4 regions of the Staphylococcus gallinarum genome follow, and region 1 is predicted to be linked to each of the others. Evidence: predicted binding sites of a transcription regulator. Region 1 holds the regulator's gene; each other region holds the start of a gene.
What was found. The regulator Rex, encoded in region 1, represses fermentation and respiration genes when NADH is low (regulators of the CRP and FNR family bind a similar motif). The targets are predictions, from matches to a motif close to TTGTGAAATATTTCACAA.

Region 1 (7,894 bases):
GCAATAATTAAACTAGCTAGAACAAAAGCAATAAAGAACCACAAAATCGTGGGCATGGTGAAACACAGTCCTTTCTCTCTATATAGTGAAGTCCTTTTTTATTATGACATTCATATAAAGAGATAACAATGTGGGTTCTTAATATTAAAACGTCTGAACAATGTCAATAGGGAACGTGCGTACTTATTAACAATAAGTGCATAAGTTGTGGATAAATAAGAAGATTAATGTGGATATGGAGTGTATTTCCAAAAAATCACAGCAATAAAAGTTACTTTTTACCTGTGTATAACTAGGATAACTTTGTGGATAGCTTACAATTCAAGGATTTTTATTGTGTATAAAAAAGTGTAAAATATATCCTATGAAAAAAGCCGATGTATTAAAATATACATTGGCTTAAGTGTAAGTCAGGATATTATTGTAATAATTCTTGTAATTCTGCCCATTCTGACATAACCTGTTCTAATTTTTGTTCGGTTTCTGCTTTTGCTATTGCAATATCATTTGCTTTATCTGGATTTGAAAAAATTTCAGGTTTAGTGAGTTGAACGTTTAAATCATCGATTTGTGCTTCGTAATCTTCAATTGCTAATTCACATTGTTCTATTTTACGAGTGATTTGTCGCTGTTCTTTCTTTTGTTGCTTTTGATCAATGTAATTATTTGTTTTAGGTGTATTGTCTATTTGTTGTTCTACCTGTGATTGTTCATGCTTAGATTTTAATGCTTCAGTTTCTTCTAGTTTATCAACATAATATTGATAGTCACCTAAATAGAGCGTGCCTCCCGTTGTGTCTAAATCAAATACTTTGTTAGCTAATTGATTGATAAAATAGCGATCGTGGGAAACAAATAACAATGTACCATCGAAATTTAATAAAGCTTGCTCTAACATTTCTTTAGAATCAATATCTAAATGGTTAGTCGGTTCATCCAAAATTAATACATTATTACGTTCCAGCATTAATAGTGCAAGTTGTAGACGTGCTTTTTCTCCACCTGATAAATCATTGATAACTTTTTTTACGTCTTCTTGTACAAATAAAAATCTGCCTAATACTGCTCGAACATCTTTTTCATTCATGGTAGGGTATTGATCCCAAATATAATCAAGAATTGATTTTGTTGATTTAAATTCTGCTTGCTTTTGGTCATAATAGCCAATCTTTAAGTTTGCACCTTTAGTGATGTCGCCTGAAATTTTTGGTTGGCGTTCTGCTATAGTTTTGATCAGCGTAGATTTACCAATACCATTTGGTCCAATGATCGCGATATGATCACCTTTGGTAATTTCTAAATTGATATTTGAAGTGATTGGTTCGTCGTAACCAATGGCTAAATTTTTTATATGAAAAACATCGTTACCCGTATTGCGTTCAAAATCAAATTCAATATTTGCACTTTTAGCATCTAAGATAGGCTTATTAATAAGTTCGATCTTTTCTAACATTTTACGTCGGCTTTTTGCCATACCCGAAGTTGATGCACGAGCGATATTTTTTTCTACGAATGTCTCTAATTTTTTAATTTCTGCTTGCTGACTTTCATACTCTTGCATCTTTTTTTGGTAATATTTATCTCTTTGTTCAATGAATTGACCATAATTTCCAACATAATGTTGTACATCACCAAGTGCGACATCATATATTTGATTAACAATTTTGTCTAAGAAGTACCTATCATGACTGATTATGATAATAGCGCCTTTAAAGTAATTTAAGTAACTTTCAAGCCATTGTGTCGTCTCCATATCTAAGTGGTTAGTAGGTTCATCTAATAGTAGCAGGTCAGGTTCATTCAATAACATTTGAGCTAAAGATAATCTAGTCTTTTGTCCACCACTGAAATCGTTAATTGGTCGATTGAAATCATCTTCCGTAAAGTTTAATCCATGTAATACAGTTTTAATTTTACTTTCATATTGATAGCCTTCTTGTTGCTCAAATTGGTTTGAGATACTTTCATAGCGCGCAATATGTGCTTTATATTCGTCAGTATCATATTCCTCTGCATGTTTAGCTAACCAATCTGTTTCAAATTTCATTTGTTCTTGCATTTCTTTAATATGTTCAAAGGGCTTCGTCATTTCTGCGATTACCGTTTGATTGGTATTTAAAGTCATTTGTTGTGTTAAATAACCCATTTTTAAATTTTTAATTTTTGATATATGTCCAGAATCATAATCTTCGACACCTGCAATAATTTTCATTAATGTAGATTTACCAGCTCCGTTACGTCCAACAATACCGATACGTTCCCCCGTCTTAACTTCTAAATCTACGTTGTTGAAAATATCATCCCCGTCGAATGATTTTGTAATATCGTTTAATTGTAATAATATCATTCGAATTTGCACCTCTCTATTCAAAATCTATTTTACCGTATAAAGCGTATGGATAAAACTATCAGTGTTTATTTTTATATATCATTAATGTATAATGTTGTAGTAATTATTAGATTATTTAGTATTATTATTTAAATTAGGGGGACATGATCTTGGCTAATCAAAGCGATAAGATTCCTCGTGCAACGTTGAAACGTTTACCGTTATACTACAGATTCGTCAATACATTAAAATCAAAAGGTATAGATAGAGTGAATTCAAAGGCAATCAGCGAAGGATTGAATATAGATTCTGCAACTATTCGTCGTGATTTTTCATATTTTGGAGAACTAGGAAAAAAGGGTTATGGCTATAATATCGATAGCTTATTACACTTTTTCAAAAATGAAATTAGTGAAAATGATGAAATTAAAATTGCCATTGTTGGTGTTGGGAACTTAGGTAAAGCATTGTTAACTTACAATTTCTCAATCCATGATGAAATGACAATAACGGAAGCTTTTGATATACGAGAAGATGTGATAGGTACTGAAATCGGTCAAGTAAGTGTTAGTAATTATGCAGATATTACCGAGGTTCTAGAACGTGAACAAATAGATATCGTAATCCTTACTACACCTGAAGATGTTGCGCAGCAAGTAACAGATAAGTTAGTAGATGTTGGAGTGAAGGGGATATTAAACTTTACACCAAGTCGTGTATCTACGCCATCTGATGTGCAAGTTCATCATATTGATTTAGGTATAGAATTACAATCATTATTATTTTTTATGAAAAATTATAGTAACAAATAATTTTAACAAACGAGTTTACTTATTTAATAGAGATAAGTAAACTCGTTTATTTTTGACTTACTTTTTGTTAAAGAAAGATTTCAATATTATCTTTTATTTGTACGGACAAAGATTAAAATATATTGACTTATACGGACAAATATAATACATTGTAATTGTAAACGTTTTCATAAAAAAGGGGTTAAGGGGGATTTTATGGAGCAGATAAACAATCCAATTGTAATACAGAGAGCAGATCCGTTTGTTTTTAAGGAATCAGGAACATATTATTTTACTGGTTCTTATCCGAAATATGACCGTATTGTTTTGAGGAAAGCATCGTCATTGAATGAGCTAAATGAAGCAAAAGAACATGTTGTATGGACTAAAGATTTAGATGGAGAAAAAAGCGCATTGATTTGGGCACCTGAAATTCATAAAATAAATGATAAATGGTTTATCTATTATGCAGCAGCACCAAATGATTACATTGAGGATGATACATTTAATCATAGAATGTTCGTCTTAGAGAATAGTAATGATGACCCACTTACAGATAACTGGATAGATAAAGGGAAAATAGATACAGGATGGGAAACATTTTCGCTGGATGCAACCGTTTTTGAATTAAATGGGCGTTTATATTATGTTTGGGCACAACAAGATATAGAGATACCAGGACACTCAAATATCTATATTTCTGAAATGGAAAATCCATGGACATTAAAAGGGTCACCAACAATGTTAACGATACCCGAATATGACTGGGAGTGTAAGGGTTTTTGGGTAAATGAAGGGCCGGCCATTTTAATAAAAGAGCAACGTATATTTTTAACATATTCTGCGAGTGCAACAGGTATTGATTACTGTATGGGAATGCTTGTTGCTTCTGTAGATAGTAATCTATTAGATGTTAATGCTTGGGATAAAGTTGAAGAACCTGTATTTACAAGTGCTATTGAAAATGGACAATACGGTCCAGGACATAATTCATTTACAAAATCTAAAGATGACTTGCATGATGTGTTGGTCTATCATGCTAGAAATTATACAGAGATTGAGGGCGATCCATTGTATGATCCAAATCGTCATGCACGTGCGCAATTAATAGAATGGTATAATGGTTGGCCGGATTTTGGTTCACCTGTTGTTGATACGCGTTCAACACCTCATTCTACCAAGGTAATTGGAAGTGATGCCATTGATTAATTTAAAGCGTATTACATTTTGGAGATTTGGTGGCATTAATTTCTCTTATTTTGCTATCTGGACATTAATCATTACATTTTTGCCATTGTGGTTAAATAGAGTAGCACATTTAAACACAGCAGAAGCTGGAATTGTATTTTCAACAATGTCTATTGTAGCAATTGTACTTGAACCAATTTATGGCGTCATACAAGATAAATTAGGATTAAAAAAGTATTTGTTTGCATTTGTTATTTTTTGCTTACTGCTAATAGGACCATTTTTTGAATATGCTTTTATTCCATTAATCAATATGAATGTGCTGTTAGGTAGTGTATTAGGTGGTTCATTTATTAGTTTGTGTTTGTATAGTGGTGTGGGGGTCGTCGAATCATATTGTGAAAAATCGAGCCGAGCAAATAACTTTGAATACGGCCATGCAAGATTATTTGGTTCAATTGCTGGCGGTTCGTTCGCATTTATTGGTGGCATTATGTTTGTGAAACAGCCCAATAGTATATTTTGGGTATGTACTATAGTAGCACTATTACTTGGTATTATTCTCTGGTCTGTTAAAGTTAACGCATTTGAATATCAAAAGGATGATAAAACGAAAAATGAAAGAGCATATGTAAATAAAAATACGATTCTAAAGTTATTTAAAAATAAAAGTTTTTGGGGATTGTGTTTATTAATTATTGGTAGTGCCAGTTTATATGATGTATTTGATCAACAGTTTCCTAATTATTTTGTTAAATTTTTTACAAATCAAAGTAATGGGGAATCATTATTTAGTAAATTAACTTCAACTCAAATTTTTATTGAAGCGGTTGTTATGATATTTATGCCATGGATAATTAATAAAATAGGTTCTAAGAATGGCTTATTCTTATTTGGTATTATTTTATTTTTGAGGGTCATAGGTACGGCATTCACAGATGAAGTTTGGTTACTATCATTCTTTAGACTATTAGCAGCGATAGAAATGCCACTAATGTTAGTTTCTATAATGAAATATATCGTAGGTACATTTGATATTAGACTATCTGCTACAGTTTACATGCTTGCATTTAATGTAGCGAAGCAATTAGGGGTGGCATTTTTCTCTTTAGTAATGGGGAAACTTTATGTAATTATCGGTTTTCAAAACACTTATATTGTGATGTCGCTAATTATTATTGTCCTTGTTTGTCTAGGTGCTTTATTAATGAGTAATGATAAAATAGATTATCAAAAAATTACGATGAATAGAAAAATAAAAAAAGTAAGTTAACTTTATATATAAAAACCAAATATATATTAATCAAGCCTCTAGAACATAAATACCTAGCATTAAGCCCATCAAAGATTTTTGATGGGCTTGTTATTGCTTGCTTTCCTAAGGTAGCGAGTCTCGGTCTCGACACTCATCTTACTCCCTCAGGTGTCTCGCAAACAATTCGCAGTTCTTAAATGTAATTACTACAATAAATAAGACATTTTAAAATGAATTATTTGAAACAGAAACTATCCCTGAGATAAACCAAAAAATAAAAAACAAATTAAGTGATGAAGATTTAAATAAAATCATAAATCATCGATTATTTACTAAAATTTCTATTTCTAAATATATTAAATATATAAAATGAGCTAAGAGGTTGAAAAGTTACTCTGATTCTAATATTATTAATCTTATTGATTTTATCGGGGAAAGAGGTTATTGAATGACTTGGTTAATTTTTAGTGGGCTCATTGTAGGTGCACTATTAGGTTTTGTAATGCAACGCACACGGTTTTGTTTAGCAGGTGGCTTTAGAGATATGTATGTACAAAAAAACAATAAAATGTTTTATGCATTATTAATCGCAATTACGGTTCAAAGTATAGGTCTATTGATTCTTACGTCAACTGGAATTGTTGAAATACCAACAGCATCATACCCATTAATAGGTACTATTATTGGATCATTTATATTTGGTATAGGGATTATCTTATCTGGCGGATGTGCAACAGGTACATGGTACAGAGCGGGTGAAGGTTTAATTGGTAGTTGGTTAGCACTTGCAGCATATGCATTTACATCAGCAGCAACTAAATTTGGGATTTTATTGCCATTAATGAATGGCTTAAATAAACCAACTAATGTCAATACAAGTATGGCACAAACAACAGGCATTCCAACTTGGATTTGGGTGTTAATATTAACAATTATTACTGTATTTGTAGTGGTTAAGACATTACGTAAGCCAAAACCTAAATTTGCAGTACCACAATTAAAACAAAAATTCACTGGAGTTAGACATTTACTATTTGAAAAGAAATACCATCCTTTTGTTGCCGCAATTGCTGTTGGATTAATTGCATTATTGGCATGGCCAGTCAGTGAGACAACAGGTAGAATGTATGGTTTAGGTATAACGACACCATCAGCAAATATAATTCAATTTCTCGTTACAGGTGATACAAAGTTACTAGACTGGGGCGTATTCTTAGTTTTAGGAATTTTCCTAGGTTCTTATATTGCAGCTAGAGGATCAAGAGAATTTAAATGGAGACTTCCAGATAAAGCGACAATACGTAATAGTGTTATCGGTGGTGTGTTGATGGGATTTGGTGCGTCAGTAGCTGGTGGATGTTCAATTGGTAATGGCTTAGTAGAGACAGCGACAATGTCTTGGAAAGGCTGGATTGCATTGGCATCGATGATATTAGGCGCATGGACAATGAGTTACTTTTTATTTATAAGACCTATGAAAAAAGCACAAAAATCACAAGTAAATAATAAAAATACAGTTACTTCAGGAACACAAATGACTTAAAGTTAAAGGAGATAATAACTATGGTATATGAATTAGGTACAGTAGGTATGGTTTGTCCGTTCCCATTAATTGAAGCTCAGAAAAAAATGGACACATTAGATAATGGTGATGAATTGAAAATTGATTTCGATTGTACGCAAGCAACAGAAGCACTACCAAATTGGGCTGCTGAACAAGGTTATCCAGTTACAAATTATGAACAACTAGACGATGCTTCTTGGACAATTACTATTAAAAAAGCTTAATAAATAAATTAAAGAAGAACCATCTTGGACAGGCATAAAATAATGCGTCAATTCAAGATGGTTTTTACTTTAAATGGTATTTAAAGCGGTTCCAATATGGTAGAATAGTAATGTTTACAATAGCTAAATAATGAGAGTGAGAGTATATGAAAAATATTGCTGATATTGCAAAAATTGCAGGCGTATCCAAGAGTACTGTTTCTAGGTATCTAAACAATGGATCAGTTAGTCTAAAGACAAAACAAAAACTAGATAAGATTATTCAAGAAAATGATTATCAACCTAATCAATTTGCTCAAAGTTTACGTGCCCATAGAACAAATATGATAGGCGCAATTATTCCGAGAATGAATTCTTATGCTGTGGATGAAACAGTCAAGGGAATTAAAACAATATGTGACGAATTAAATTATAGTTTATTGTTAAATTACACTAACTTAAATTCAGAAAAGGAACTAGAAGCTTTAGAAACATTTTACCGTAGTAAGGTTGATGGCATTGTGTTAATGGCTACTGAAATTACAGATCGTCATTTAGCTATTA
Region 2 (7,894 bases), 340 kb from region 1:
CGATTCATAAGTTGATATGTCACCCTTTGGTAGTTTATCAGGATCTAGCCCTATACCAGGTTTGAATATATTAGCAAATACAATCCCTAATCCAATTGCTACTGTTGTGATAATTTCAAAATACACAATTGTTTTAACTCCATAACGCCCTACCGTTTTTGATTCACCTACATTAGAAATAGATAAAGCTAAGGAACAGAAAACGACAGGTATTACGATCATTTTAATTAAATTCAAGAAGATGTCGCCAAATGGTTTAATATAATTAACGAGTTCTTCATGTCCGTAAAGTAGTAACCCAACGATTACACCTAAAACCAATGCGATAACAACCTGCATCGGTAAACTTATTTTTCTAAAAATTGCCATGATGTTTCTCCCCTTCTTCTGACAAAATAATTATAGCAAAATAAATATAAATTAGATATAAAATTTTTACGCTATAGAGTACAAATAACTAATTTATATAACTAATTACACCAAACTTATATAAATAAGTAACATACCTTTAAATTGACCTTCTAGTATGATTTACATTGATTTAAAATTAAAGATAATCATTTAACGATAATCTTGCTTTATTTTTAAGCTCTCCCTGTTGAAACTAACTTCTCTTTTACCATTATATATATTTGAGTAACATATATAATGTAAGCGAAATCATACGCAGATAAAAAAAGCCAGTAGCTACCTTGTTAAAGATAACTACTGACTCAGCGATAATGGATGATTAGAAATGATACCTATTCATTATTGTTTAGCTTATAGTGCTAATAACATTTATAATGATTATTTATTTTTTAGGCTTATAATCTTTCTCGAATTTATTATGTTTTGCATGCTTAATATTCTCTTTTGTTTCTGAATCAAAAGCTTGAACCACAATGCCTTTATAAGTAGCGATAGGTTGAACCACATAAGTTACATCTGGATCATCTTTAAATTTAACTTCTTTATAGTATAACCCTTTTTTAGCACTATAGAGTGTTTTTTCAGATTTAACTTGTTGCGTTAAATTTTGTTCTTTCAAATAGTGATCTACTAACTCTAAATTTTTATGACCTTGATAAGTTCTTAAGCCAAAGAAAAATGCAATTGCAATAATCAATGACACCACTAGAAGCCCAAAAATTTTAAAAAATGTCTTCATCTTAATTCTCCTTTAGTTCAAGCAATTTCATTTAAAATAGCTTAGCGTTAAGCGTAATGTTTTAATGTATTTTATATATTATTATCTACAATGATAATAGTATGACTTATAATAATAAATTTATAAAGAGTAAAGGTATTTTTGTAACAAAATCTTCTTATATTAACTATATATGCAACTAGCAAATACATATCAAAAGCATACAATCATTTACTTTTGAGCAAATATGTTGTCGTAAACATTACGGTTTAAGTTATAATATTTATCGAAATCTAATAATTTTAAAACACTAAGTGGGCGCAACCATTCCTTGACAGCGCCTACACTTCATAATAAGGTTAACATTCAAAAGGGGTGATTAAATGAAGGAAAAAGATAGTAACCTAGAAAGACAACTTTGTTTTCTATTCTATGTTTCTTCAAAGGAAATAATTAAAAAATATACTTCATATTTAAAAGAATTTGATTTAACTTATACAGGTTATATCGTTTTACTCGCAATTGAAGTAGAAGACAAGATTAATATCAAAACACTTGGAGAACGTGTATTCTTAGATTCAGGTACACTAACACCTTTATTAAAAAAACTTGAGAAAAAAGGTTACGTAACAAGAACACGTGAACTTGATGATGAACGTAATTTACAAATTGCGTTAACTGAAAAAGGAATAAACGTAAAAGAGCCTTTATTAGGTATCTCTAAAAAAGTCTTTAGTGAATTTGATATGGACAAAGAAGAAGCTATCGACTTAAAGGAAACATTACAAAAATTTGTAAATAAACATTTTACAAAAGAAATTTAATATATACTTACGAGGTAGATTAAAAGTAGGAAGTTGCATTAACGTTGACGTTCTATATCTTTTAGTTGCCTCTTTTTTATATTTTACTTTATCTATCAGCGCTCAATTTCTTTAATCAATGCCTTCTAGTCACCTACCACAATATCAACATAATAAAATTTTCAAACGTATAAGCCTTTGACTTTGACTTTCTTTGACTAAAGTTTTATAATGTAATCATAAAGTTAAAGGAGAGGTGTTTTAGAGATGATTCAATATAGACAAACACGTCATTTACCAACTGATTTATTTGATAATATGCTACTTGGAAATTCAAATTTCAAAGTAAATGTTTATCAACAAAGTAATAACTATACAATTACCGCAGAACTCCCTGGTTTTAATAAAGAAGATATTAACATTGAATACGACAACAACATTTTAACAATATCAGCAGAGCGTTCTGACAATGAAGCGACTGAAAATGAACAACAGTACTTGATTCGTGAAAGAAATACTAAAAAACAAAGTAGACAATTTATTTTTAAACACATCGATACTACAAATATTAACGCCACAATGGAAGATGGTATGCTAATCGTTAACTTACCAATGAAACAAAGTAAAACACAAATTAACATTGATTAATAAAATACTTTATACAAATTAAGGAGTGATTGCTCATGGCTTTTGAAAAGAAACCATTTAACAATTCAATTTTTGATGTAAATCCTAGCGACTTATTTAAAGATTTCGGCAAGCAAATATTCGATCAATTCCCAAATCAAACACAAATCAAATCTGATGTTACGGAACTTGAAGATTATTACCTAATTGAAGCAGAATTACCAGGTATTAAAAAGGAAAATATCAGTTTAGCATTCGATAAAAACGTTTTAACTATTGAAGCAAAACAAACTCAATTGAATACCGAAGAAGACTCAGCTGGCAAAATCATTCACCAAGAGCGCAGTTATAGCGATTTAAAACGACAATTTAACTTTGACAATGTCAATGAACAAGGTATCACTGCAGCGCATGATAACGGTATTTTACGTGTAACACTGCCAAAATTACCTGCTGAAGAAAATAAAGCAACACGCATTGAAATTAATTAACATTTAAATAGACAGTACTTTATAAGTAGCACTATAGTGAATTTGACGATGGTGTGAAGTATAACGATATTCATTTAATATTCTTGACCTTATCCATCACTTGAACAGTGATTTAAATATATATCAGCCTATCAAATAGACGTCCACAATGTAATTGCACTGTGGACGCCTATTTTTTATTATTTAAAAGTTAATTTATCACGTTTTACAATATGATACATAGTTATTATTGCGATCACACCAAATAATGCTAAGAATACAAATGCCAGATGGCTCGTACCAGTGATTGATGTGACATAAGCAATGACAATAGGTGGGAAGAATCCACCTAAGCCTCCCATCATGGAAACAATACCATTCGCTGCACCAGACTCTTTGGCAAAGTAAAATGGCACTAATTTAAATACTAAACCATTCCCTAATCCAGCACATAGACTAATTAACAAACACCCTATTGTAAATAGAATAATATGTGCTGAAAAACTTAAGATTAATGCTCCTATAATCATAAAAATAAAATCTATAATTAATAGGATAACTGCATTCCATTTATCACCTAATACGCCTCCCAAAGGTCGTAAAAATGTCGCCAAAGCAATAAATATACCTGATCTAATACCAGCATCAACACTTGAAATCTCAAAATTTTGAACCAGGTAATTTGGTAAAAATAAGCCAAATGCAACAAATGCTCCGAATGTAATAAAATACCAAAAGCTCATGTAATATAATTTCAAATCTTTAAATAAAATTTTAGATTGTTGTAGTAACGGAACTTTAATTTTTTGTTCATTGGCATCACCTAACAAGAACATTAATAATGCAAAAATTGCGATGATGACTAGATAACATCTCACTGTTGATTGCCAACCAATTATACCGGCAATAGGAGGGGCTAAAAAAGAAGAAATGGCAGTTCCGATATTCCCCATACCATAAATTCCATTTGCTAATCCTACTTTAGCTCTTGGAAAATATTTAGGTACTGAAGTTACTCCCACAGAAAATACTGCTCCACCTACACCTAAAAAGAAGCCTGCAGCCATCAACATTATAGGTGATTGTGCATTACTTAAGAAGTAAATTGGAAACAATAAAATTATAAAGCTACTAAAGAATACCCATTTGGCCCCTATGATATTTGTTAAATAGCCAAAAGGCACCCTTAAAACAGAACCTAGAATAACTGGAATAGCTAATATAATTGATAGTTGACTCCCACTTATTTGTATATCTTCTTTAATAAAAGGCATTAATGGCGCAATGATACTCCACGCCATAAATCCAGCCACTAAACTAAATGTCTGCAAGACCAATTGAAAACTACCCGTTGACTTTCGCATTCATATTCACCTTCATCCTTAACAATAATTTAAAGTCTAATTTCTAGTCAAAATGCTACACACAATTACTTGTTAGTCATGTATTGCTAATAACAAATCAACTCTTGTACTAGTGAGTAACCTAGTAGTATATCTTTAACTATAATTTTAGAATCTTTGTGAAAAAATGAACATAAGGAATTTCCCTTGAGTAAATATATAAATTCCCTATACGAAACAACCTGAGTATCACATTAATTTAATAAGCAATATAAAAAGCCAAACAACAATACAATTAACTACAATCATATTGTTATATGGCTTTCATAAGATTAAAGCGTATCACTATTAGAAGTCTATTAACTTTTTCTTCATTGCATATTCAACTAATTCTGGTTTGGATTTTAAATTTAACTTTTGCATAATATGCGTTTTATGCGCCTCCACTGTCTTTACAGATACGTATAACTTTTCAGCAATATCTTTATTTCCATATCCTTTGGCAATAAGTGGTAAGATTTCCAATTCTCGTTTTGATAATATTAAAAATGGATCCGTGCTATCTTTAATATCTTTATTTGAATGATTGACGAACTCTTTTACTAATGAAGTTGTTAATTTTGCATCAATATATGTTTCACCTTGATAAATCGTTCTCACCGCTAGTAATAACTGTTCATCTGGCGCATTTTTTAAGATATAACCTTTCGCGCCGTTTCTCAATACATGAAAGAGATATTCTTCATCATCATACATCGTTAATATGAGTATCTTAGTTTCAGGAAAACTGTCACTAATCTTACTCGTAGCTATTAAACCTGATTCTCCTGGTGGCATACTTAAATCCATGATGAGTACATCGGGTTTATGTTGCATTACTTTCTGATATGCTTCCACCCCATCTGCTGCTGTCCCCACAACTTCCATATCTTCCTGATAATTTAAAATCATAGAAAATCCAGTTCGTACTACGGCATGATCATCTGCAATTACAATTCTCAACTTAAAATCTCCTTATATACTTATAATGGAACTTCAACTGTTACACTTGTTCCCTTCCCAATATCTGTATCTATATTAACTTTCGCATTTATTAACTCCGCGCGTTCATTCATTCCATATAATCCTAAACCTGTGCCTTTAGGTTGTGCTGATTTGTCGAATCCCTTTCCTTTATCGACGACTTTAGCAACTAATCGCTCATCAGTGACCTCTATATCAACATCCACGAAATCAATTTCTGCATATTTTATAGCGTTAAACACGGCTTCTTGCACAATTCTATATATCACCGTTTCTATTTCATTATCAAAGCGTTGTGTTAATAAATTACAATGATAAATCACATGTATACCGTAATTTTCTTCGACTTGTTTAAAATATGATTTAAATGCTGCATCTAATCCTAAGTCATCTAAAGAAGATGGACGCAATTCCACTGATAAATTACGAATATCATCAATCAATTTGGTAACAAGTCCTTCTATCTTTGACGAATTGTGAATTAGGCTATCGACATCCTTTTGATATTTCATTAATCTCAATTCAATGTCTACATTCATCATTTCTTGAATGACGCTGTCGTGTAATTCTCGTGAAATACGCTTGCGTTCATTTTCTTGTGCATGTATTGTCTTTTGCATCATTTGTCTTTGATACATTTTATCGTGTCTTTCAATTTGTGGTGACACATTTTGTAATGTAAATGCTTTGACTCCTGTAGCTTCATCTATAGTTTGATACGTCGCTGTGAAAGGCTCAATAGTCCCATGTGTTGTTTTCATAAATACTTGAAAGCTAGAATTACCAATTTCCTTTGCTTCTAAAAAACAATTTACACATGATTGTAAATCATATTCATTCGTATAGCCGTCACAACGATTACAAATCGCATGTGTCATTCCTTGATAATCATTATCTTCTGCAATGATTTCCTTTGCTGCATCATTCTTTGCAATTACACTTCCAGAAGCATCAACAAAAACAATCATCTCGTTAGTGTGATTAAAATACTGAAATAATAACTGAGTTAATGAATCTTTATTTTTTGAAATCAACGTTATCACCTAATCTTCTTCTTTAAAGATTCCAAATTTATTAATTATAGAAATTTGATTATGTTGCAATGGTAAAGGTTTATTGTCACGTTGGCCTAACAACAATACGCCATAAACATAGTGCTCATACCATAATGGAATAGCTATCATAGCTGTCAGTGATTCACTCATAATAATTGGATACTTATGCTTTTCAAATATAATGTCATCATGGTTCACGTCTTCAATAATCATACGTTTACCTGTTTTCATGACTGTACCAGCCAAACCTTTACCTTTTCTTAGTACAATTAACTTATAACGATCATTTAAATTTCCGGAGACATAGTGCCATTTTATTGGTGAAACTTGCTTTTCATTTTCGTAAAATGCTAATCCCGCAAAATCAAAATCCTCATCAATCCTTAACTTATCTAAAGCTGATTGATAATCTAAATGTTCATTTAATGTGACTAAATTCAAATTATTTCCTCCATTCACACTTTATGTTTACGGTAAACAATATAACTACGACTCGCATATGTGAAAGGAACACTCCATACATGTACCAGTCTAGTAAACGGCCAAAGTGCAAAGATCGCAAAGCCTAATAGAATATGCATTTTGAATGCAATAGGTACTTGTACCATCAAATCGGCATTAGGAGAGAATACAAATAAATTTCTAAACCAAATTGAAATTGTTTCTCTATAATCAAAAGTTGGCGTAACTGCATTAGTGACAATCGTTGCATAACAGCCCATAAATACAATAAGTAATAAGAAAATGTTAACAATTATATCTAATGCAGAGCTTAACCTTCTAACGTTCTTAATAGAAAGTCGTCGTGCCGTTAATAGCAACATACCTATCAACGTTATTATACCAAATACACTTCCAATATACACTGCACCTATATGATATAAATGATCATTGACACCTAGTGCCTCTAACCAAGATGCTGGTATCACTAAACCGACAAAGTGACCCATAATAACAGGAACAATACCTAAATGAAATAAGATACTTCCCCATTTAAGTTGTTTCTTTTCAATAAATTCACTAGATTTTGCAGTCCAAGATAATTTATCAAATCTATAACGTGCAATATGTCCAATTATAAATGTAGCCATACAGATATAAGGTAAGATAACCCACAAAAATTGATTCAACATTTACTTCACCTCATTCATCTGTTCTAGTTCAATACAAGCCTTAAGCGTTTTACGTAACGAACGTATTAAATGATAGTATGGATTTTGCGATTTCGCTAATTGCTCAGAAATTGCAAACGTACCATCTTCTATAATCATGATGACAAATTCAATATTATCAATTGCCCGATCATCGTCATTCCAATTTGCAACAGATAAGAATTCAAGCATCAATGGAAGAAAATCCGATAACTCTTGATCTACCATCTTTAAACCAAACATTTCATATAATACTTTTAGTTTCGCTAGTAATTGACCACGTTCCTTTTGAG
Region 3 (7,894 bases), 190 kb from region 1:
ATCGTAATATTTAAAGATTGTGTGAAGGAAGCAATTGTACTCTCCCATTGAATATAAGCAATCCAACAAATAGCGAATAAGACACATAATGCAATCAACGCTTTAAAGTACAATCTATAAGACTTAGAAAATAACTTTAATGCTTCTGGTGATTTAACTTTGACATCTATTTTAATATTGAATTGTGTTATTGCTACAATTGCAAATAACACATACATCAGTAAATTCGCAATAAATATATAGTTGAAGCTCAACTCAGCAACAAATCCACCTGATGCAGCACCAATCGCAACACCTAAATTTTGAGCTAAATAAATTGCATTAAATGTCTGTCTACCACCATTGGGCCATACAGCACCAGCCATAGCATAAATTGCTGGCACAATCATTCCACCGCCAAAACCTAAAGCAACTAACCAAACTGCATACCAAGGCCAACCATGGAAACAATTCAATAGCGTCGTACTCATCAAGCAAATGATAGTTCCTAATATAATCGTGCGGTAGCCGCCTAATTTATCAAATAATGTACCACCTAGTAAATTACCCACAACCATACCTATAGAATTAATCATTAACACTAGTCCTGCCATTGTTAAACTTTTGTGCAAAACATCATTCATATATATTGTATTTAACGGCCACAAGAAACTTGAGCCAGTTATATTCAATGCCATACCAATTACCAACCACCAAACAGATTTAGGCATTTTCATTTAAAAGGCTCCTTTCTTTCAAATTTTCTCATTTCACTCTAAACACTATAGCATTAAAATATGTTAAAATCTTTAACTAGAATGAATTTAGAAAGGAAAATGTCTCATGGGTCAATTTTTCCCTTACGCATTTGAAAACAAAAGATATCATACATGGAATTACCACTTAAAAAATAAATTTGGACAAAAAATATTTAAAGTAGCAATCGATGGCGGATTCGACTGTCCTAATAGAGATGGCACTGTTGCACATGGTGGCTGCACATTTTGTTCAGCTGCAGGTAGTGGTGACTTTGCTGGGAATCGCGCAGACCCAGTAGAAGTACAATTCCAACAAATTAAAGATCGCATGCATGAAAAATGGCACGAAGGTCAATATATAGCTTATTTCCAAGCTTTTACAAACACACATGCCCCTGTTGAAGTATTACGCGAAAAATACGAAGCAGTATTAAAGGAACCTGGTGTCGTTGGTTTATCTATAGCAACACGTCCAGATTGTTTACCAGATGACGTGGTTGAATATTTAGCAGAATTAAACGAACGTACTTATTTATGGGTGGAACTCGGATTACAAACCGTACACCAAGAAACATCTGATTTAATAAACAGAGCTCATGATATGCAAACGTATCATGATGGTGTTGCAAAATTGAGAAAGCATAATATTAACATTTGCACACACATCATTAATGGTTTACCAGGCGAAGATTACAATATGATGATGGAAACAGCTCGAGAAGTTGCAAAAATGGACGTTCAAGGTATTAAAATACATTTATTACATTTGTTAAAAGGTACACCGATGGTCAAACAATACGATAAGGGTATGTTAGAATTCATGTCTCAAGAAGAATATACAAACTTGGTATGTGACCAATTAGAAATCATCCCACAAGAAATGATCGTTCATAGAATTACAGGAGATGGACCGATAGATTTAATGGTAGGTCCTATGTGGAGTGTCAATAAATGGGAAGTACTAAATGAAATTGATAATGAATTAACAAGAAGAAATTCTTATCAAGGTAAATACTTTGAAAGTACTGTAAAATCATGAAGGTAGAACGCATTTTACCATTTGCCAAATCATTAATTACCAGTCATGTTAATTCAGAAAGCATTGTGATTGATGCTACATGTGGTAATGGTCATGATACATTATTTTTAGCTGAGCAAGTACCTGATGGTAAAGTTTATGGATTTGATATACAAAAAACAGCAATTCAGAATACCTTTGAACGTACGAAACACCTTGATAATGTAACATTGATTCAAGACGGCCATGAGCATGTGCAAACATATATACCACCTACTGATTATGGTCATATCGATGCAGCAATCTTCAATTTAGGCTACCTACCTAAAGGAGATAAATCAGTTGTTACCAAACCACAAACGACGATTGCAGCTATTGAGGATATTTTTCAAATATTATCCAAAGAAGGTATCATTATATTAGTGATTTATCATGGACATCCTGAAGGGAAAATCGAAAAGGATGCATTATTTGACTATTTAACACAAATCGACCAAGAACAAGCCCATGTATTACAATATCAATTTATTAATCAACAAAATAATCCACCTTTTATATGCGCAATAGAAAAAAGATAAATACCGAACACTTCAAACAATAAGGCGCATAACAAATTTAAAGCAAATAAATTTAATATCTTAATCAAAATTATAGCAGTCAAGTTAGTGACTTTATTAATGTCATATATCGATACACTGTGAATTTCATATGGTAGCATGTACACATACACAGCGCTCAGCTTTAACAAAAACGTTAATTTCTATTTAGAACATATAGAAATTAACGTTTTTTGCTTTTATATAATTGGTCGCACATTGAACTACAATCCGTCTTGTGTATTGTGTTATAGTGTAAAATTTTTAAAAAAGAGCCAATCCATTACAGATCAGCTCTTTACCTTTGAGATTGGGAGTTCATGTCCCAATCTCTATTTACGCAAATATAATTATTTCACGCATTTAATGTTACAGTAAAAGTTATAATTCAACCTACTTTAACATTCCCTATAAATTTAAAATAGATTTAAGACTGTTTTGCATGCTTGATGACTTTGAATCAATTTCTTCTTTAAAGAATGACAAAAGATCTTCCCTTTGATCTTTCAATTTCTCATTGAAATGAATAATAACTGTACGTTCATCATTTTGTGGTCTTTCTTTTAAGATCCACTCTTTTTCAACTAAATCATTATACGTTCTTGTACGTTTGTATGATTTAATTTGAACGAAACCATCCATTTCCTTTAAAGTCATTGATCCTTCTTTCCATAAAGTAAGAAGTATTAAGATTTCTTCTTTAGACATTTTGTACTGCTTCTGAACTTTGCTAAAGATATCATTGATGTCTTGCAATACTAATTCTAATCTCAATACACCATCAACATTATCGGCAAGTGTCTTTCCCATAGAGTACTCCCCCAATCATAGTAAATGATATATGTTAGATTAACTTGTAAAATCACATTCCCCAAGAGTGGTAAATCTACTCTTTATAAATATTTGATTTTAAAACAAAATTAATCTTATTTACAGTTTAAATATAAACAATGAATTATGCAATTATATCCGTGATTTTATTTTGCATTTCTTTCAAAACTTTTGAAGAATGCTCAAATAATTTAATTTCTTCATCATTTAATGGTGTTTCAAATATTTTTACTGCTCCATTTCTATTTACTAATGTAGGAACACCCATATAAACATCGTCTTGTCCATACTCACCTTCTAAATAGCTAGATACTGTTAAAACTACATTTTGATTTTTCAAAATTGCTTTTGTGATGTGTAATAAGCCCATTGCAATACCGTAGTATGTCGCACCTTTAGCTTTGATAATATCATAAGCAGCATCACGCGTATTAACGAAAATTTCATCAATTCTATGTTGTTTGCTAGGATCATCTTTTAACATATTATATAAAGGTTGTCCTGCAATGCGTGTTTGTGACCAAACAGCTAATTCTGAATCACCATGTTCTCCAATAATTGAACCTTCAACACTACTTGGAGATACGCCAAATTCTTGTGCTAATTCATATTTGAAACGTGCAGTATCAAGGATTGTTCCTGAACCAATAACACGTTCTTTAGGTAAGCCAGAAACTTTATGAGTAACATAAGTTAATACATCAACTGGATTACTTGCGATTAAAAATATACCGTCAAATCCAGAATCCATAATTTCACTTACGATAGATTTAAATATTTTAGTATTTTTTTCAACTAAATCTAGTCTAGTTTCACCAGGTTTTTGTGCTGCACCAGCTGTTATAACAACTAAATCTGCATCGCTACAATCACTATATCGTCCTGCTTTAACATTAACTGGGGAATCGCCATAAGGTGCTCCGTGATTTAAGTCTAATACATCACCTTTCACTTTCTCTTCCGCTAAATCTATAATAACAAGTTCATCAGCAATACCTTGGGCAACCATTGCAAATGCATAACTAGAACCAACTGCTCCATCACCAACTAATACAACTTTGTTTCCTTTAATCATTTCCATATTAAAACTGCCTCCCTCAAATACTATTCAAAAGTTTATTTAATTTATGTTTGTTATGTGATTTTTTTCACAAATTAAATATACCAAACAATTTTAGTTTTTGCAATATTTTTTGTGAAAATAATCACAATATTTTATTGATATATTCATACAGTTCAGAAGTATTACATTTTAAATGAATTGCAGATTATAAAAATACTCCCTTCAAAGGCTTCACTTTTCAGTGTCTACTTTAAACGGAGTATCTCAACAGCAACTTGTATTTTTTAATTTTGAGCGGGAAAATTATCAACCAAACCAAAAACTTGAGATATGGCGTATAACCTTTCAACTCAAAATCCAACTAGCAATCATAAATTTTCAACTAAATAACTAATTCATGACACATTATGAAGGTTCATTTTCATCATCAATTACAAATCCATTATTACTTGAACTATTATTTAAGAAAGCTAAGATATAGCGCATTACCTCATCACGTTCAGGTTCATTGTGTACCTCGTGATACAAACCTTTCCATTCTTTAAAATACAGTTCATTGGTTGTGACCTTATCTTTAACTAGTTTCATTGCAGTGATATCTGCCACCTTATCTGCATCACCATACATCAATAATAAAGGTATAGATTCTATATCCTTTAAATGTGTCACTGTTTCTTTCATAATGTCTGTAATTTGTTTGTACCAATTATATGTAACTTTTTGCAACATCAATTGATCATTCATCGTTTCTTCAATGACCTCTTCATTACGTGTTAAATCTTCAACCTTTATACCTACTTTAAAGCGTTTATCCTTGGCCATTTTCCCTACGTTTGAAATCACTTTATCTTTACGTGTTTTATTGCCTTTTTTAAATTCTAATAATGGTGAAATTAACATAAGTCCTTCAATAGGTACGTCGACCTTTTCAAGTAGATTCAACATAATTAAGCCGCCTAATCCAACACCTAATACATATGTAGGAATCTTATATTCATTTGCGATTCTTATCCATTCAAGTATATGCTCATGGTAAACGTCAAAATTTTCAATTTGACCTTTATTAGAACGAGAAGTTTGGCCTTGACCTGGTAAATCGCCCATAATCACATGGTATCCATTACGGCGAAGCATGGTAATAACATATGCATAGCGTCCTGTATGTTCTAGCATATTGTGAGCGATCACAATGACGCCTTTAGCTTCATTTTCTGTTTCCCATTTCCACATAATTACTACTTCCCCTTCTATATAAAAATTTAATTCATTACATTTATTGTATCAAAATCGTATACGATATTTCCATTTTAAACATGTAGTTTGTCGTGAATGATTTAATTTTTGTGCCATTATATATATAAAAACACTTCTATACCAATTACATGAGTGTACTATGAAATATAAAGTGTAATATATTTTATTGTAAACGATTTCTTTAACAATTGATTCATGCTACACTATTATAGAAAGGTAAGCTATTAGCAGAATGGGAGGAATTAATATGCCAATTGTGAAAAATTTTTTTATAGGACTATCTAACAATACTTTATTAAATAATGCAGCTAAAGAAATCGGTCCCATGTTAGGAGCGAATAAAGTTGTAGCAGGAAACACAATCCCTGCTTTGTTAGACACAATTGAACGTTTAAACGATAAAGGAATTACAGTTACTGTTGATTGCCTAGGTGAATTTGTGGACACCGAAGGCGAAGCGATACAAGCAAAAGATCAAATCTTAGAAGTGATGTATGCGATTAATAATCATAATTTAAATGGCCATATGTCTATTAAACTGAGCCAATTAGGTTCAGAATTTGATATTGATTTAGCTTATCGTAATTTACGTGAAATATTATTGAAAGCCAATGAATTCAATAATATGCATATTAATATTGATACTGAGAAGTATGATAGTTTATTCGATATCACGCAAGTGCTAGATCGTTTAAAAGGTGAATTTAAAAATGTAGGTACTGTTATTCAAGCATATTTATATAAAGCAGATGCTTTGGTAGATAAATATCCAGAACTTAGATTAAGAATGGTTAAAGGGGCTTATAAAGAAGCTGATAATATTGCTTACCAAACCAAGGAGGAAATTGATGAAAACTACATACGTCTAATCAAGAAAAGATTATTGACGGCTAAGAATGTTACATCAATTGCTACGCACGATGATCGTGTCATCACTCACATCTTACAATTTATTAAGGATAATAATATACCTAAACATCGATATGAATTCCAAATGTTATATGGATTTAGAACTGAATTAGCTGAAGAAATCGCTAAAGATGGCTATAATTTCTGTATTTATGTACCATTTGGTGATGATTGGTTTGGTTATTTCATGAGACGCTTAGCGGAAAGACCACAAAACCTTAATTTAATGTTCAAAGAATTTACAAAACCTGAAGTGCTTAAAAAGGCTGGTATTGTTGCAGCAGGTGTAACAGCTTTAGGTGCAACTATTGCACTTTTCAAAAAGTTCACTTCAAAATAACACAGTATTAAAGTGATTTTGTAACTACAATAAATAAACATGGATGATGCATTATGAAAGTACTTCACAATGTCTAAACCATTAAAATAAAAAACAGTAATCTAAGTCATAGCCTAGATTACTGTTTTTTATTTCCTTAAAGTTGAATTGACAGTCAATTGAACAATGACATTTATTAAAAGCTATAACTTAATTAATAGATTTTAATAAGTTTGCCATTTCAATTGCACTAACTGCAGCTTCTGAACCTTTATTACCTGCTTTTGTACCCGCACGTTCAACTGCTTGTTCAATATTTTCAGTAGTTAAAATACCAAATATAACTGGTGTATCCGATACATCATTTGCTTTAGAAACACCCTTCGCCACTTCATTACAAACATAATCGTAATGTGTCGTCGCACCACGAATAACACAACCTAAAGTAATAATTGCATCATATTCATTTTTTTGTGCTAATTTTTTAGCAACTAACGGAATTTCAAATGCACCTGGCACATAAGCAACATCAATATTCTCTGCTGCCACTTCATGACGTACGAGTGTATCTTTCGCACCATCTAACAAACGATTTGTAATAAAATCATTAAACCTACTTACAACTACTGCTACCTTTAAATCAGAACCTATTAATTTACCTTCAAAATTCATATCAAATTTCCTCCTATATTAAATGACCCATTTTTACTTTTTTTGTATCCATATAATCTTGATTATATTTGTTTGTTGGTACAACAAGCTCAATTCTTTGTGCAATCTGAACACCATAGTTTTGTAAACTTTCAAATTTCTTAGGGTTATTGCTCAATAAATTGACTTGCTCAATACCAAAGTATTTTAAAATTTGTGCAGCATCGGCATAATCTCTTAAATCTTCTTCAAAACCTAGAGCAATATTAGCTGTTACTGTATCATAACCTTGCTCAATTAATTCATACGCTTTTAATTTATTAATTAATCCAATACCTCTTCCTTCTTGTGGTAAATACAAGATTACACCGCCGTGTTCACTTATATATTTCATTGATGCCTCAAGTTGTTCACCACAATCACATCTTTGGCTATGGAATATATCACCTGTGACACATGATGAGTGAATACGAACATTTTCTGTTTTTCTAATATCTCCACTGACAATTGCTACAA
Region 4 (7,894 bases), 250 kb from region 1:
ATAGGTAGTTATCAAATGCTGTCTTGTCCATTTCTTTAGTTTCAGGATTATCCGCAAAGTATCTATAAGCACTATTATACGATGGTCCCATTCCATCACCTACTAAGAAAATAACATTCTTAGGGTTCTTTGTATTACCCATATATGATACATCGACAGGTTGATCTGAACTATTTCCCCCACTCGATGCGAAAGTTGATTGTGCATTTCCCAAGACAGAACCCATAACAATTGCACTAGTCACCGATACTGTTGCTAACTTATTATAGAATTTCATAATTAATAACTCCTTTAATATGTATTATCAAGCTTATACTGTAAGTGTAAGCAAAGAGTGTTGAGTTATTGTTTTTAAGATGTAAAATTTATGTAAATAAGTTGCATTATATATTCATTTTCATTAATAACTCTCGCTTTTTATCTGAAAAGGATTATATACCATATTCATAATTCTAATATAAAGCTGTCTATTAATAATGATGCATTAAAAAACCTTATCAAGACGATACACGCCTTGATAAGGTTTGATACATTTATATATTCTCTTGTTTAATATACCTAACTTATAACGATCTCCATATAAGAAGATACATTTTTTTAATAAGTCAGATAATTTTATAATTGCTCGTTCTTACTTAACTTATGATAGCCTTTAATGAAATAGAATGCAGTCATTAATAATAAGAAAATAATACCGATTACTACAGATACGACTGTTTCTTTATTAAATAACATACCGATTAATACCATGATAAAGAATGCCATTGTTACATAGTTAGTGATTGCTCCACCTGGCATTTTAAAAGGATGCCCTTTCAATTCTTCAGGGTGATGCTTTCTGAATCTTAAGTGACTAATCAAAATCATAAACCATGGTACCATACCTGGTAAGATAGACGCACTGTAAACATAAACAAAAATACTATCTGCACCTTTAATGAATAGTGGCAAGATAACATTTAATAGTGCTCCAATTAAGATACCAATTGCAATCGCTGTTACTGTCCAGAAAGGAACACCATTTTTCATTACTTTAGTAAAGAATTTAGGTAGCATGCCCTTTTGAGCTAAGTTTAAAGTCATACGGCTCGCACTAAAGATACCTGAGTTACAACCAGACATTGCTGCAGTTAATACTACAAAGTTAATTAATCCAGCAGCGAAAGTAATACCTACTTTAGCAAAAGTCGCAACGAATGGGCTTCCGATGTTGCCTAATTCATTCCAAGGATAAACTGTAACAATTACGAAAATTGCTCCAATATAGAAAATTAATATACGCCAGATTACGCCGTTTACTGCGCTCTTAATATTCTTCTGTGGATCCTTTGTTTCACCTGCTGTAATACCAATCAATTCAACACCTTGATATGAACCAATTACGATTGATAAAGCAAAGAAGAATCCAACCCAACCATTTGGCATAAAGCCACCATGTGACCATAAATTAGATAAACCAATTGCTTCTCCACCATTACCAAGTCCGAAGAAGATTAAGCCAAATCCTGCAACAATCATTAAGATAATTGTAACTACCTTAATCATCGCGAACCAAAATTCAAACTCACCGAAGGCTTTAACAGAAACTAAGTTTGCTCCCATTAACAAGGCAACCACGATAACGCCTGGAATCCATTGTGGTAAATCTGGGAACCAATAATTCATATATTCTCCGACGGCGATAACTTCACTCATACCGACGACTACCCATTGAAATATATTACTCCAAGCAGTCAAATAACCTGCCACTGGGTGTATGTAATCACTTGCAAAGTTGGCAAACGAACCTGATGTAGGATGTAAATAAACCATCTCACCCATTGCTCGCATAACTAAAAATAAAAAGATACCTGCTATTAAATAAGCAAATATTACAGAAGGTCCAGTCCATTTGATTGTACTTGTAGCTCCCATAAATAGACCTACACCTATGGTACCACCCAATGCAATCATCCGCATTTGACGCGCACCTAATCCCCTCTGAAGTTCATTATTATCATTCATCTCATTCAAACCCCATCTCTCTCAAATATAAGTATAATTAATCACTTATCATGTCGCTATTATACTATAAATTGGCAAAATTAAAATACCAAACTAAAACAATGTAAGCCCTTACATTTCCGTTTTTTAATTGTACGCGATTTTACTATAAATTGTAAAGCATAATTTTTCTCCCTCTCCATCTTTTCTTCTATTCTCTACAAATACCTCTCTCAAGGCTTATAAAGTAAAAATTGTATTATTTGTGAAAAGTTTCACAAATGTGTAGAGACATAGTATACTAGCTTTAAATCAAATGAAAGTGAGGACACAACCTTGAACGGAAAAAATGTGCAATGGGATAAAGTTTTTTATGGGAAAGTTTGGGTGAACCATGTCGTAGAAACAATTAAAACCAAAGATATACTTCAAAGTTTTTATTTCAAACGCTATTTGTTACGTGCGATTATGGCAGGTTTTATCTTAGGTACAATTATTGTTTTTGTATTATCACTGAAAGCCAACTTTGGAACTGAAATGTCACCTAGTATTTCTAATCTAATCGCGTCAACTGCATTTAGTTTTGCGCTCGTACTTATTCTTTTTACAAATTCTGAGTTATTAACGAGTAACTTTATGTATTTCACAGTTGGTTTATATTACAGAGTCATTGCCCCCACCCGTGTATTTAAAATATTCACCTTATGTTTTATTGGTAACACGGTTGGAGGCCTCATCCTCTTCTTACTGATGCGTGCTTCTGATGTCATGACACCTGATATGATGATACATCTCGATGCAATAATTGAACACAAGACACTAACAGCAAGTTGGTTTGCAATATTGATCAAGGGGATCTTTGCCAATTTCTTTATCAATATCTCTTTAGTTATTGCAATGCAAATAGATGACGTCTTAGCAAAAATGTTTGTAATGATGTTTGGTGTTTCGATATTTGCCTTTATGGGATACGAACATGTCGTATATAATTCTGTACTATTTGCTGCAGGCTTTATCTATCAGAGTTCAATAATAGAAACGATTCCAGTTATAGTTAATGTAGTATGCGCTGCGATAGGCAACTACATTGGAGGCGGTTTAATCATTGGATTGTTCTATGCTTATCTAAATGATCATCATCAATTCGACAATTAATCGTTAAATTGTCATGAGTTCTTATTCAACCATAATATATGCTATACTTTTTGTAATCTTTCAAATAAAAAGGAGTACATTATGGCTTCAAACTCAATTAAACGAACGCTTAGTTATGCAGTCGTTTTCGGCATTTTATTTTTTCTGTTAAATTATTTTAGTGGTTCACATCACGCATTTATGTCAGTATTTTTAAAATCGCTTTTGGCTGCAGTCGTATTTGGTGTACTATATTTTGTATTATTTTCAATTGTTAATTCTCCAGAACGAAAATATAAATTCGGCATTACGATACCGATTACTTTATTAATTGCTATTTTAGTAAGCGCCTTATTTTCAGCCATAAAAGTTGGTATTATTATAGGTATTATCATTGGTGTTCTTGCAGGATATCTTTGGGAATATATTGAAAAAAAGAAAGCGAGCAGTGATAAAAAGTGAGTCTTGTCTTAGGAATCATCATATTAATATTATTAATCGTCAGTTTAATTCCAAATTTAAAAGCTGTTAAAAAAAGTAAAGCTAATGGTGAAAAGAATCCACGCTTTGCAATTATGGTCGGTATAGATGCTATCTTACTCGTGTTAGTGATAGTTACTTTAATATTCCAATTTACTAAATAATATAACAAAAAGATGTTTACAGTATGAGTCACTAGCTAGACTTAAACTATAAACATCTTTTTTATTAAAGCTTATCTTGTAATAGTAAAAAATATAAGATAGTTGCCCCAATTAAATAAAGCAATGTTGCTATGATAAACGAACGTAAATGAATGGCAAATGGGATCTTACGATTGAATATCGGACCTAATATTAAGTTGCCAATTGCTAATACAAGTGGCCCTCCTAAGAAAAATAATAGTAAATATGCATTCATTATTATTTACTCCCACGCTGTTCAAAATAGTGTTCAATAATTTCATTTGCTGTAACATCTTTAGCAGTAAAATTAAGAGTTTGAAACGGCTGAAGTTCAGTCATACGATTAGTATTAATTATAACGTCTAAACCCGCATTAATTGCCGCTGTCGCACCATTAACCGAATCCTCTATTGCTAAACAATTAACTGGATTATAATTTAATTGTTGAACCGCTGTTAAATACAATTCTGGATTAGGCTTTACTTCGTCGACATCTTCACGTCCAACAATAATGTCCATATATTGCTCTAATCCTAAACGTTTAAAGGTAGGTTCAATATCCTTTCTATAACTACTTGTAGCAATTGCCATTGGTATATGACGCTGTTTACAATATTTCATCAACGCTTCTACCTCTTTATTGATTGGCAAATTCACACTTGTTTCGTTATGTTCTTGATATATGGCTGACTTTTTTTCAAGTCCAAGTTGCGCTTCTAAATAGTTATGTAATTCTGTAGCGGCGCCACCAATCGATTGACGATAATAGTCCACAGAAATAGGATCTAAACCATTACCTGTTAAATGATTATTAATAATTTGAAACAGATGTTGCTCAGTGTCAATGATTGTACCATCGAAATCAAATACGACTGCTCTATACATCACACATACCTCCTATTTAACTTTCATTATGTTATTTTAATCACTCAAGTCTGCTGCTGATTCTTTCAATGAAATTACTGCTATCTTAGCATATTTATCTAAAAAACGCGCTCAAACCATTTCGCAACAAATTACAACAACATCATAATATATGCATACATGGTTATACCTATCTAAAAAAGCCTATTACCCAGCAATTTAAGTTGGAGTAATAGGCTCGAGCACTCATATTTTTATTATCGTTTATGCCAATATTTCGCCAATATTGGACCAGTAATATTGTGTACTAAACTAAAGACTGCACCAGGCACAGCTGCTAATGGGCTAAAATGAACCGTAGCTAAGGAAACTGCTAAACCTGAATTTTGCATCCCTACTTCAATCGACACGGCCTTTTTATCTGCACGTTCAAGTTTAAATACTTTAGCTAAAGTATAGCCCAAAGTATAACCTACAACGTTATGTAGAATAACAACTGCAAATATTAACAGACCTGTTTGTAAAATTTGTGACTTACTACCTCCAACAACCGATGCCAAAATCAATGAAATGGCTACAACCGAAACAATTGGAAGTGCAGTTGACGTCTTGGCAGCAAAGTTTTTGAATAGCTTTTGCAACACAAAACCAATAATTATTGGAATTAAGATAACTTGAATTACCGACCAAAACATACTCATAAATGATACTTGTAACCATTGATGTGCGAATAGATAAATTAAAGCTGGTGTCATAATCGGAGCAAGAATTGTCGATACACTTGTAATAGCTACCGATAATGCGACATTGGCATTCGCTAAATAACTCATTACGTTACTAGATGTGCCACCTGGACAACAACCTACTAATATAACTCCAATTGCTACTTCTGCAGGTAAATTAAATAATTTAGCAATGAGAAACGCAGTCGTTGGCATGATTGTAAACTGCAAAATCACACCAATAATAACCGATCTTGGTTGTTGAAAGACAATTTTAAAATCTTTCGGATCTATAGTTAAACCCATACCTAGCATTACAATACCCAATAGATATGGGACAAAGCCGCTTATTGTAGCAAGTTGATTTGGGAATATGAACCCAATAATAGCTGCAATCAACATCCATACTAAGAATGTGTTTGTCGCGAATCTACTTACCTTTGATAACATTTTGAACACTTCCTCTATGTAGTAATAAAGAAAAATGTATCATACTTTCATAGTCTGAACAATATAATTTTCGAAATATTCTAATATTTGTTAATAGTGCTTAACACCCTTGTAATCAACTTTTATTGAACTTCGTTCTTAAGACCTAGTGAATATAACAAAAAAGAGTGGTACAATTTAATAGAAATTAAAACTGGTGAAAATTAAACTACAATTGAATATTATGTATTATATTCAGGTTCATTTTTATATAGATGTGGAGGTATTATATGTTTTTAGATAAAACAGAAACATTTGTGTTGAATATTGGTGGACTTAATAAACGTAAGACACGAAAAGATTTAGCCAAAGTTTGTAAACAAATAAAGTTTTGTAATTCATTCAAGTTTTCAATTTATAAGGAAAAGCATCTATATGCTTTAAAGATTAACTTACCAAAACAACAATTGCCTTATGTGATTAGCTTTTTAAGCTTCCATAATTTTGATATATATCAAATTTTAGAATCTTCATACTCAGATAAATTAATTGATTCTGATCGTTTATTATTATCTTCAAAGCGTTTCGTGTTAACAATAGATGGGTTACGTGATGCTTTTATTAAAGATAAAATTATCGACATTATTAATATGATAAATAATACCGAAGACATCTCATACACTTTTAACAAAAATAAAGTTAATGTAAATTGTTCTGCAGCAGTCTTTTCAAGATTAATTAATAAAATCGCAACTCATAATATAGATATTTTATGTGCTGTAGCACAGCAGCGTGTTGTCCATAAAGCACGTATATCTTAAATTGATTGTTAAAACTAAATCTTTATTACTTACCTCTCTAAATTTGATAGAGAGGATTTTTAAATTTTAGAACATTATTTATAACTAAGTTGAATATCGTTATAAATAAATTTGGATATGTGCGACCTAGTCAGTGCTACTCTCGTGTGTTCTCTATGCTTTGTTTCAACATACAAAGAGCGATGATAGTTATTAGTTCTTGCTAACTATCATCGCTCTTTCTGTTCTATAGCGCTATACTATGATTTATCTATTTGCTCAAATTAATTATTCACAATATTTTCGAATGCTTCACGTACTTGAGGTACTGACATTCCAACAACAACTTGTACGTTTTTCCCACTTTTCACTAATCCATGTGCCATTTGATTATGTGTAAAGTAATCACTATCTTCGACTTTATCTATATCTTCAACTGTTAATCTTAGACGTGTTGTACAGTTCGTTACGTCTTTAATATTTTCTTTACCACCTAAACCTTCTAAGTAATACAACGCTTTTTCTTCATATTCGTTTCCTGCAACAGGTTGTGAGCCTTTATCTTCATTTTTACTCTTATAATCTTTCTTGCTATACAATTTAATGTCATCAGACTCTTTTTTACGACCTGGTAAAGGTATATCGAATTTCAAAATTAAAAATCTGAATAGGACGAAGTAAATACCAGTAAACGCAAGCCCAATAATAATTTGAATAACATAAGTTAACCAATGATTTTGTGCAAGTGGAATCCAGTTTGTTGCAAAGAAATCAATCAAACCTCCACCAAAGTTACCAACTAAACCAAATCCATACATTAAAGTATCCATAGTTGCAGATAAAATAGCATGTAGTACAAATAAGTATGGTGCAATAAATAAGAACGTAAATTCTAATGGTTCAGTAATACCTACAACTACAGCAGTTAATGTTGCTGGAATTAACAATGCTGCAATCTTTTTCTTATTTTCTTTAGGTGTCGTTGAATACATTGCTAACGCAATACCAATTGCACCAAAGACCTTACCATTCCCTTGAAGCATAAATCCATATGGGAATTGTTCTTTTAATGGTTTCGAGCTTCTAGCAAAGTCATTTACATGTTCAAACCATTCTGCTTTCAATCCATGATTCACTACGACTGGACCTACTTCGATAGGTGCATAAATAAAGTGGTGTAACCCAGTAGGAATTAATACTCTTTCTAAGAAATGGTAGAGCCATACGCCTATATATCCTGAACCAATAATAAATCCTTGTAATGATGAAATACCATTTTGAACTGTTGGCCATACAA

Region 2: the regulator Rex is predicted to act here: its motif matches at 4,550-4,567, upstream of JN168_RS02675 (nitrate/nitrite transporter).
Region 3: the regulator Rex is predicted to act here: its motif matches at 4,319-4,336, upstream of JN168_RS05445 (L-lactate dehydrogenase).
Region 4: the regulator Rex is predicted to act here: its motif matches at 2,247-2,264, upstream of JN168_RS03080 (formate/nitrite transporter family protein).

What each region holds. Positions count from the first base shown of each region.
Region 1 is NZ_CP069082.1:967,811-975,704, forward strand. Features, by position in the region: gene JN168_RS04370 (MutS-related protein) at 1-56, opposite strand, end outside; gene JN168_RS04375 (ABC-F family ATP-binding cassette domain-containing protein) at 419-2,347, opposite strand; gene JN168_RS04380 (redox-sensing transcriptional repressor Rex) at 2,494-3,141, shown strand; gene JN168_RS04385 (glycoside hydrolase family 43 protein) at 3,337-4,329, shown strand; gene JN168_RS04390 (oligosaccharide MFS transporter) at 4,322-5,581, shown strand; gene JN168_RS04395 (YeeE/YedE family protein) at 6,012-7,106, shown strand; gene JN168_RS04400 (sulfurtransferase TusA family protein) at 7,127-7,351, shown strand; gene JN168_RS04405 (LacI family DNA-binding transcriptional regulator) at 7,498-7,894, shown strand, end outside.
Region 2 is NZ_CP069082.1:631,183-639,076, reverse strand. Features, by position in the region: gene JN168_RS02700 (cation:dicarboxylate symporter family transporter) at 1-369, opposite strand, end outside; gene JN168_RS02695 (DUF3139 domain-containing protein) at 794-1,150, opposite strand; gene JN168_RS02690 (MarR family winged helix-turn-helix transcriptional regulator) at 1,513-1,953, shown strand; gene JN168_RS02685 (Hsp20/alpha crystallin family protein) at 2,200-2,580, shown strand; gene JN168_RS02680 (Hsp20/alpha crystallin family protein) at 2,616-3,050, shown strand; gene JN168_RS02675 (nitrate/nitrite transporter) at 3,230-4,393, opposite strand; gene nreC (nitrate respiration regulation response regulator NreC) at 4,721-5,374, opposite strand; gene JN168_RS02665 (sensor histidine kinase) at 5,395-6,429, opposite strand; gene nreA (nitrate respiration regulation accessory nitrate sensor NreA) at 6,439-6,891, opposite strand; gene narI (respiratory nitrate reductase subunit gamma) at 6,906-7,583, opposite strand; gene narJ (nitrate reductase molybdenum cofactor assembly chaperone) at 7,584-7,894, opposite strand, start outside.
Region 3 is NZ_CP069082.1:1,153,117-1,161,010, reverse strand. Features, by position in the region: gene JN168_RS05465 (MDR family MFS transporter) at 1-716, opposite strand, end outside; gene mnmL (tRNA modification radical SAM protein MnmL/YtqA) at 823-1,776, shown strand; gene mnmM (tRNA 5-(aminomethyl)-2-thiouridylate-methyltransferase MnmM) at 1,773-2,333, shown strand; gene JN168_RS05450 (transcriptional regulator, SarA/Rot family) at 2,760-3,161, opposite strand; gene JN168_RS05445 (L-lactate dehydrogenase) at 3,307-4,263, opposite strand; gene JN168_RS05440 (alpha/beta fold hydrolase) at 4,651-5,475, opposite strand; gene JN168_RS05435 (proline dehydrogenase family protein) at 5,747-6,748, shown strand; gene ribH (6,7-dimethyl-8-ribityllumazine synthase) at 6,938-7,399, opposite strand; gene ribB (3,4-dihydroxy-2-butanone-4-phosphate synthase) at 7,413-7,894, opposite strand, start outside.
Region 4 is NZ_CP069082.1:719,556-727,449, reverse strand. Features, by position in the region: gene JN168_RS03090 (alkaline phosphatase) at 1-277, opposite strand, end outside; gene JN168_RS03085 (amino acid permease) at 616-2,004, opposite strand; gene JN168_RS03080 (formate/nitrite transporter family protein) at 2,320-3,138, shown strand; gene JN168_RS03075 (hypothetical protein) at 3,220-3,579, shown strand; gene JN168_RS03070 (hypothetical protein) at 3,576-3,761, shown strand; gene JN168_RS03065 (hypothetical protein) at 3,826-4,017, opposite strand; gene JN168_RS03060 (HAD family hydrolase) at 4,020-4,667, opposite strand; gene JN168_RS03055 (bile acid:sodium symporter family protein) at 4,904-5,818, opposite strand; gene JN168_RS03050 (hypothetical protein) at 6,088-6,618, shown strand; gene JN168_RS03045 (alpha-glucoside-specific PTS transporter subunit IIBC) at 6,882-7,894, opposite strand, start outside.